Regions from separate parts of the Staphylococcus sp. Z5-21 genome, predicted to be linked through region 2. Evidence: predicted binding sites of a transcription regulator. Region 2 holds the regulator's gene; each other region holds the start of a gene.
What was found. Region 2 encodes Rex, which represses fermentation and respiration genes when NADH is low (regulators of the CRP and FNR family bind a similar motif). Its sites were predicted from a motif close to TTGTGAAATATTTCACAA; they were not measured.

Region 1 (3,295 bases), 950 kb from region 2:
GTTAATCCTCCTGCTTGTGTCGCAGCATCTGCTACTTTAAGATAACCACGAACAATCCATGGCTGACGACCTTGCTCTGTTAAGAACCAACCAAACTCGATTGCTAGCATAGCCGCTGGACCAGTCAATAGTGCACCATATAACATAGGTTTTGAATGTGTAAATTTCCGCAGTTTTTTAAATATAAGTGTAAGTACATATGCACCGGAAACGACTAAACAAAATACCCCCATCGAAACCATGAGATCAAAGTAATAATGTACAATCATTGGTGGTTGTAAATCTTTTGGAAATTCATCCAGACCTTTAACTTCTGTATTAGTATTATTATCAGCTAAAAAGCTAAGGAGACCAGGAATTTTAATTGCGCCATTTACTTCTTGCGTTTTTTCATCTAAGGAACCAAATAAAACTAAATCTGCATGTGATTCCGTATCAAAGTGCCATTCATAAGCTGCTAATTTCTCTGGTTGCTCTTGATGTAAGAACTTAGCAGATAAGTCACCTGCTAACATAGATCCTAATGTAAAAACAACACCTAAGATCATAGTTAGTTTTAGTGCTTTTTTATGGTATTCTATATCTTTTTTAAATTTATTTTTGAGTAATTTGAAAGCAGCGATAGCCGCTAATACAAACGCCATTGTCATAAGTGCAGTTGCAACCACATGGAATGATCTAATTAAAAACGAATCATTAAACATTGCTGCTAATGGTTCTACATTAACCATTTTGCCATTTTTCATTTCAAATCCAGCAGGTGTATTCATAAATGAGTTAACGGCAGTAATAAAGAACGCCGAGAATGATCCACCAAGGATAACTGGTATACTAATTAAAAAATGCGTCCATTTTCCTTTAAAACGATCCCATGTATATAGATATATACTCAAGAATATCGCTTCAAAGAAGAAAGCAAATGTTTCCATAAATAATGGTAATGCTATAACATGTCCACCCATTTGCATAAATGTTGGCCATAGTAATGACAACTGTAGACCTATAATTGTACCTGTCACGACACCTACAGCTACTGTTATCGTATAACCTTTGGACCATCTTTTGGCTAATGTTGTGTATAGTGGATTATTTTTCTTAATACCAATAAATTCGGCAATAGCGAACATGACTGGCATCCCCACACCAATTGTTGCAAAAATTATATGCACTGCGAGTGTCATCGCAGTTAAAAACCGTGCTAATTCAACTGAATCCATAATATCACCTTTTTTATTTATTTGTGACAAAAATCACAACGTCTTTCCATTATAAACCGGTGTACATATTTTTTAAATTTATTTCTCTCAAAATAAAGTGACAAATTAATGTCTAATTTCATACAATTTAAAAGACTTGAAATATATTTTAAAGTCTCTTATATTATAGTAAATTGAATAAAGAAAGGATAAACCGATTATGAACGAGATTATCATATACACACAAAATGATTGTCCACCTTGTACTTTCATCAAAAACTACTTAGCTGACAATGATGTCGCATATCGTGAAAAAAATATCAGTAATACACAATATAGAAATGAAATGATTGATTATGATGCATTTGCAACACCTTTTATTTTATTAAATGGTGAACCAATGCACCAAATTGACATGGATAAAATAAATAGCACATTAAATATTAAATAAGCGATGCATTCTCAAAGTTAACAATTTAATTATGTTGTAAAGTTAATTAAGTGCTAATTATAAAGTAACGTATTTTGTAACTTTTTACAAAATTAAAAATTAATCATTCGTGTTTCTTTAGCCATTTCTAAATAAAATTTATTAATATTAAACACTCTATGCAAACCCTCCAGCCTTTAAATTCACTTTCCAAACGTAAAAAACGCCAATTTCTATTTAATTACAATAGAAATCGGCGTTTTTAGTTAATCTCAGATGTTTATATCCAAGACATATCTTTATTTTTTAATAAGTACTCATTTTATTTAGCGTATTGATTTACTAAATCTTGAACTTCTTCAGAAGTAGCACAATCAATTGCTCTTTGAGCTAATTCTTCCATTTCATTTTGACTTAAACCTTTGATTTGACGACGTGCTTTAAGTACTGAGGTAGCACTCATTGAGAACTCATCTAATCCTAAGCCTAATAACAATGGAATTGCAATTTCATCGCCAGCCATTTCTCCACACATACCAGTCCATTTACCTTCTTTATGAGAAGCTTCTATTACTTGTTTTACTAAACGTAATATTGAAGGATTATATGGTTGATACAAGTAAGAAACACGTTCTGACATTCTATCAGCAGCCATTGTATATTGAATTAAATCATTCGTTCCTATACTGAAGAAATCAACTTCTTTAGCAAATACATCTGCTAAAGCAGCAGTAGAAGGAATTTCTACCATAATACCAAGTTCGATATCATCAGAAACTTCAATGCCTTCATTTGTTAAGTTATCTTTTTCTTCAAGTAACAATGCTTTAGCATCACGGAACTCTTGGATTGTAGCTACCATAGGGAACATGATATTCAATTTACCAAAAGCAGATGCACGTAATAATGCACGCAACTGCGGTCTGAAAATATCAGGTTGATCTAAGCATAAACGGATAGCGCGGTAACCTAAGAAAGGATTCATTTCTTCAGGTAAATTCAGATAAGGTAGTTCTTTATCTCCACCAATATCTAAAGTACGTACAACAACGCGTTTATCTTCCATCGTTTCTAATACTTTTTTATAAGCTTCGAACTGCTCATCTTCAGTTGGCATTTCGTCTCTACCCATATATAAAAATTCAGTACGGTATAATCCAATGCCCTCTGCACCATTTTCAATTACACCTTTTAAATCATTCGGTGTACCGATATTGGCAGCAAGTTCAGCGTGTCTACCATCAATTGTAGTTGTCTCTTCATCGCGTAATTTTTGTAATTCTTGCTTGTCTTCAAAGAAACGTTCACGCTTGTTTTGATAAGCAATGACTTCATCTTCAGTAGGATCAATGATGACTTCACCTGTTAAACCGTCAACAATAATCATGTCACCTTGTTTAACTTCTTGAGTAATAGATTTAGTACCTACAACTGCAGCAATTTCTAATGAGCGACTCATAATTGCTGAATGTGAAGTTCTACCACCTATATTAGTTACAAATCCTTGTACAAATTCTTTATTTAATTGAGCAGTATCTGAAGGTGTTAAATCGTTACCGATTATAACAACGCTTTCATCAATCATACTAGGATTTGGTAATTCTACACCTAAAATATGTGCTAACACACGTTTTGAAACATCGCGGATATCGGCAGCACGTTCTTTCAT
Region 2 (3,295 bases):
AACACACCGCCTATAATACTATTGCGTATTGTTTTTTTATCCGGTAATCTCCATTTAAACTCTTTAGCACCTTTAGCCGCAATATAAGAGCCAAAGAATATACCTAGAACCAGGAAGACACCCCAGTCCAATAATTTCAAGTCACCCGTTACAAAAAATTGTACCAAGTTTGCAGAAGGTGTTGTAATACCTAAACCATACATTCTACCAGTTGATTCACTCACTGGCCATGCGAGCAATGCGATAAGTCCTACTGCGATTGCTGCCACAAATGGGTGATATTTTTTCTCAAATAAATAATGACGTATACCTGTGAATTTTTGCTTTAATTTAGGTACTGCAAATTTTGGTTTTGGTTTACGTAATGTTTTTACTACGAAGAATAAAGTGATTACTATGAGTACAATTACGAAAACCCAGGTTGGAATACCTGTTGTTTGTGACATACTCGTATTTACATTAGTAGGTTTATTTAAACCGTTCATTAATGGTAGTAATAAACCAAATTTTGTTGTGGCGGAAGTAAAAGCATAAGCAATTAACGCCATCCAACTACCGATTAGTCCTTCACCAGCTCTATACCATGTTCCTGTAGCACAGCCACCTGCCATAATAATACCTAATCCAAAAATAAATGATCCAATCACTGTACCAATGATAGGATATGTTGACTCTGGTATTTCAACTAATCCTGTTGAAGTTAATAGCAATAAGCCAATACTTTGTACAGAAATCGCAATTAATAAGGCGTAAAACATTTTGTTACTCTTTTGAATATACATATCCCTAAATCCACCAGCTAGACAAAATCGTGTTCGCTGCATAACAAACCCCAATAGAGCGCCTACGACCAGTCCACTGATAATTAACCATGTCATATCATAACCTCTTTCCCGATAAAATCAATAAGATTAATAATATTAGATTTCGTATAAAATTTCAACCTTACAGTTTCACGAAAATTTATTTTAAAAATCAGCTAGCTTTTAAAATAATTAACAACTCGAAGACAAATAAAAAACTAGCTTTCCATAAATACTTTGTCCACATGGTTATCACATGCCGTATTTATCAAAAACTAGTTCATTACATTTTATTTATGACTATAATTCTTCATAAAGAATAATAAAGATTGCAGTTCTATACCCAAATCAATGTGATGTACTTGTACATCGGATGGCGTTTGTACACGACTAGGCGTAAAGTTCAATATACCTTTAACGCCTGCTTTCACTAATGTATCAGCAACCTTCTGAGCCGCTTCCTCAGGCGTTGTCAGAATAACGACATCTATCTGTTCATGCGATAGTATGTCTGTAATTTTTTCAAATGGACTAACTGTCACTTTCCCTATTTGTGTACCAATGACCTCTTCTCGAATATCAAATGCTTCTGTTATTGTCATTTCATCATGTATTGAGAAGTTATATGTTAATAATGCTTTACCTAAGTTCCCTACACCTACAATTGCAATCTTAATTTCATCGTTTTCGCTTATTTCGTTTTTAAAAAAATGTAATAAGCTATCTATATTATAGCCGTAACCCTTTTTACCTAATTCACCAAAATATGAAAAATCCCTACGTATCGTTGCAGAATCAATGTTTAAGCCTTCACTAATTGCTTTTGAATTAACTCTGTCTATACCTTTTGATTTTAATGTATTGACGAATCTATAATATAACGGTAAACGTTTCAATGTAGCACGAGGAATCTTTTCGCTTTGATTAGCCAAGATCATTTCCCCCTATTTCAATGTCTAATACTGTATAATCTTATAATCACTACAACATTATACATGAATGCATCATAAAAATAAACAATGATAGTTTTAACCACAGCGTGAATACTGTAGAATGATAATTGAATAGAGAGGTGCAAATCGGATGATATTATTACAACTTAATGATTTAACAAAGTCATTCGACGGTGAAGATATTTTTAACAATGTGGATTTCGAAGTCAAAACGGGCGAACGTATTGGAATTGTCGGACGTAATGGAGCTGGAAAATCAACATTAATGAAAATAATCGCTGGCGTCGAAGGGTATGATAGTGGTTATGTATCTAAAAGTAAAAATTTAAAACTTGGTTACTTAACACAACAAATGACCTTAGACACAAATCAAACTGTATTTGAAGAAATGTCTAAGACATTTGAAGCAATGAAAAAATTAGAACTAGAAATGAAAAAAGAAACGGATTGGCTTGCACAACATGCCAATGAATACGATACAGAAGCATATAAAATACATATTGATCGTTATGAGTCATTATCAAACACATTTGAACAACAAGATGGCTATCAATATGAAAGTAAAATTAAAACGGTGCTACATGGCTTAAACTTCACTGAATCAGATTTTAATAGACCCATTAATGATTTTAGTGGTGGTCAAAAGACCCGACTATCTTTAGCACAAATGTTACTAAGTGAACCAGATTTATTATTACTCGATGAGCCTACCAACCATTTAGACATGGAAACAACTCAATGGCTAGAAAGTTATTTGAATTATTTTAACGGGGCCATTGTAATCATCAGTCACGATAGATACTTCTTAGATAAAATTGTCACTCAAATATATGATGTAGCACTCGGTGATGTACAACACTATGTAGGAAACTATGCACAATTCATAGAACAACGAGATAAGTATTACGAAAAGCGCATGCAAGCCTATGAAAGTCAACAAGCTGAAATCAAACGCTTAGAAACATTCGTAGAAAAAAACATTGCGCGTGCCTCTACGACTGGGATGGCAAAAAGTCGTCGCAAAAAGTTAGATAAAATCGATCGCATTAATAAACCTATGATTGATGCTAAAAGTACAAATATTCAATTTGATTTCGACCGTAATACAGGTAATGACGTATTCCATATAAAAAATCTAGAGATTGGGTACAATACACCTATTACAAAAGGGATTAATATCGAAGTTACAAAGGGTGATCATATCGCTATTATTGGCCCGAATGGTATAGGTAAATCAACTTTAATTAAAACCATCGCTGGTCTACATGATCAATTAGGCGGCGAAGTCACAACGGGTGCCAATTTAAAAATAGGTTACTATGATCAAAAGCAAGCTGAATTTAAATCAAATAAAACGATCTTAGATTATTTATGGGATCAATACCCTACTATGAATGAAAAAGATATCAGAGCTGTTTTAGGTCGTTTCCTATTCGTTCAAGAAGATGTAAAAAAAATTATTAATGATTTATCTGGTGGAGAAAAAGCACGACTGCAACTCGCTTTATTAATGTTAGAACGTAATAATGTACTCATATT
Region 3 (3,295 bases), 970 kb from region 2:
AGATGAAAGGCATAGCCATAAAGATAATCATTATTACGCCGTGCGTACTAAAGACTTCATTATAATGGTTTCCTTCTAAAAATGTATTGTCTGGAATGGCTAATTGCGTACGCATCATTAGCGCGTCAATACCACCACGTACGAACATTAATACCGCACAGATTAAGTACATTGCACCAATTTTTTTATGGTCAATAGATGTGAACCATTCTCTGTATAGATATTTCCATAATTTGAAATAGCTAATTACTGCGATCACGGCAATAACTGCGAAAGGAGCACCAATTTGTCCCATTGTTATCATCCAGTTACCTTGAACGAGTAATTGATCCCATGGAAAATTCATTAATGTCCACCTCCATTTTCATGGTCTTTTTTCTCAATTTTAGATGCTTTTTCATCTTTAGCACCTTCAGAGATTTTTTCCATTTCATCCATATTATGTGATTCTTCATCTTTGAATTCACTATCATATGGTTCATTATTGCCTAAAATCATGGCTTTCATTCCATGACGTTCGTAGTTAGCATTTGTGATTTGCGGCTTACGTGCAGGTTGATCTGGTTTATCTAACACATCTGCTGTACGTTCTTCTTCAGTGTTAAAGTTTGGATCTTTTTGAACGAAATTATAACGATCATAAGCATAGAAAATATACTCAGGATCTGCTGCAGGATCAACAAATGCTAAATGCGTACCACTGAAAGTTAAATTTTTGTTTTCAGTAGTTGGTAAAAGTTGCTTATCAAATGTATCTTGATCCAATACTTTTTGTTTTTTGGCATCTTTTACCCAATCCTCGAATTTGCTTTGGCTTACTGAATTCACATCAAATGTCTGACGACTGAAGCCTTCACCATTGAAGTTTGAGTTACGTCCACGGAACGTACCTTCTTCACTAGCTGTTAAAGTCCAGTCCATAGTCATACCTGTCATCGCATATTTTTGACCACCTAATTGTGGAATCCAGAAACTTGTCATCATATCCATTGATTGGAGCTTGAAGACAACTGGGCGATCTTTCGGAATAGTTAAATGGTTAACTGTTTCGATTTTCTCTTCAGGATAACTAAAGAACCACTTATAACCAGCACTTGTAGCATAAACAACAAGTGGATCGTCTTCTTTCTGTGGTTTTTCCTCGTAATTATAAAGTGAATTAACTGTTGGAATAGCTAATGCAATTACAATAATTACTGGAATAATAAACCAAATTGTTTCTAATAAAGAATTGTGGTGCATCTTACCTGATTCATCAGTGTTTCCAATTCTATATTTATATAGAAAAACTGTGAATAGAATAAGTACAGCGGCAATAATAACAAGCATGAAGATAATTGAATACATAATCAAAAACTTCGAATCACTTGCCATCGGCCCTTTTGGGTTTAAAACTTCTACGTTAGAACAGCCACTAAGTAAAATTAGCGAGCCAAAGAGTAGAAGCAAAGACTTAAATTTTGACACTTTTTTGACCTCCTAATACTACAAATGTAGGGCTTAACATCAATTTTAAGATATTACGTAATATTTACAAGTGTTTGTGCGAAAAAAAATATTGTAAAATTAAAAGAAACCCAACAAACTCAACGTCTGGTGGGCTTTCAAAGATTTGTTAAAATTATGTGTACATTTTGTGAAAAGTGTCATATTTAAGGCGAAAGGGTGATTTTATCAAAAAAGTAGTGATAAAGGTTATCATTTAGCTTGATTTTTGCTATGTATGGAATTTTAATTTATTTAACTTCTATATAACGTATCGATTTACTTGATGCGCCGTTTGAATCTTCCACTTTATACTCAATTTTGTATTTTCCAGCTTGGTTGATATTAACATTACCATCAACTTTAATTTTATGTGTTAAATCGCCGTCTTCTTTATCGTATGCATGTACACCATTTAAAAGATTATATTCTTCACCTTTATCTATGATTGTATCATTCGTACCTTTAAGCTCTGGAATTGAATTGTCAGTGGCTTCTGCACTTAGGTTTGGGGATACAAGAGTTGCAGAAACGCCAATTGCTGATAACGATTGTATAAGTTTATTCATTTATTGACCTCCAAGAAGAGACTTTAATTGATTTATCTATACTATACTGTAATGCGCTGTGTATTACATCATACTATAGTCCTAATATACCTTATTTATTTAAATATAATTGTAATTTTTAGTTAAAAATAAGTAAAATGAACTTTTTGTGAATTTTATCACAAATTTGTTTTGAAATACTATAATTTGTAATAAAATAAAGTAGAAATGATAAAGCTATATTTGAAGAAATGGAAGTGCTTATTATGTTGAATGAAAAAGAAAAAGCGATTATTAAAGAAACGGTTCCGGTATTGCAAGAAAGAGGGGTAGAAATCACATCGTTTTTCTATAATAGAATGTTTACACAACACCCTGAATTAAGAAATATGTTTAATCAAACAAACCAAAAGAAAGGATTGCAATCAACAGCGCTAGCACAGAGTGTATTAGCTGCAGCGATGAATATTGATGATTTGACACGTATTTTACCAGTTGTGAAAGAAATTGCATTTAAACATTGTGCATTACAGGTGCCGCCAGCTGGTTATGATATTGTAGGTGAAAATTTATTAGCTGCCATCCAAAATGTTTTAAAATTATCGGATGATGATGCAATATTAGACACTTGGGCTAAAGCATACGGAGAAATTGCTAAAGTATTTATTGAAGTTGAAAAAGATATTTATAAAACAATGGCATGGGATGGTTTCCAAGCATTTGTAATTAAAAATATAGAAACTGTAGCTACAGACATCAAAGCATTTACAGTTAAATCTGATGAAATAGACATGAGTAAATTTAAACCAGGTCAATATGTCACGGTCGATGTGAAGAGTGCGTCACTACCATACCGTGCTAAACGCCATTATTCAATTGTAGAAGGTGATAGTGAAACACTGACTTTTGCAGTTAAACATGATGTAACAACAACACATGAAGGGGAAGTGTCTACGATACTTCATAGTGAATACAAAGAAGGCGATACGATTCAATTATCAGCACCAGTAGGTCCGTTTTCCGTGGTCAACAGTGAGTCACCACAGCTATTTATTGGATCCGGTATCGGGGTTACACCTTTAATTCCAATGTTTAATCAAGTGGCTAAGTCAGAAGCGCCAATTCAATTTATTCAAAATATTATTAATGATACAGATATACCATTCTCAAATAAACTAGAGGCAATAGCTGAAAGTAAAGAGAATAACGATTATATTATTTATGATAAGCATAAAATGGGTTATATGGATGCATCGTATTTG

Region 1: a site for Rex is predicted at 1,239-1,256, ahead of M1D64_RS09105 (cytochrome ubiquinol oxidase subunit I). Genes of this name have one in related genera too.
Region 3: a site for Rex is predicted at 1,635-1,652, ahead of qoxA (cytochrome aa3 quinol oxidase subunit II). Genes of this name have one in related genera too.

Annotation. Positions count from the first base shown of each region.
Region 1 is NZ_CP096462.1:1,823,131-1,826,425, forward strand. Features, by position in the region: gene M1D64_RS09105 (cytochrome ubiquinol oxidase subunit I) at 1-1,217, opposite strand, end outside; gene M1D64_RS09110 (glutaredoxin family protein) at 1,417-1,647, shown strand; gene ptsP (phosphoenolpyruvate--protein phosphotransferase) at 1,949-3,295, opposite strand, start outside.
Region 2 is NZ_CP096462.1:878,003-881,297, reverse strand. Features, by position in the region: gene M1D64_RS04250 (YeeE/YedE family protein) at 1-878, opposite strand, end outside; gene M1D64_RS04245 (redox-sensing transcriptional repressor Rex) at 1,094-1,741, opposite strand; gene M1D64_RS04240 (ABC-F family ATP-binding cassette domain-containing protein) at 1,887-3,295, shown strand, end outside.
Region 3 is NZ_CP096462.1:1,847,014-1,850,308, reverse strand. Features, by position in the region: gene qoxB (cytochrome aa3 quinol oxidase subunit I) at 1-346, opposite strand, end outside; gene qoxA (cytochrome aa3 quinol oxidase subunit II) at 346-1,467, opposite strand; gene M1D64_RS09225 (DUF5011 domain-containing protein) at 1,737-2,054, opposite strand; gene M1D64_RS09220 (globin domain-containing protein) at 2,300-3,295, shown strand, end outside.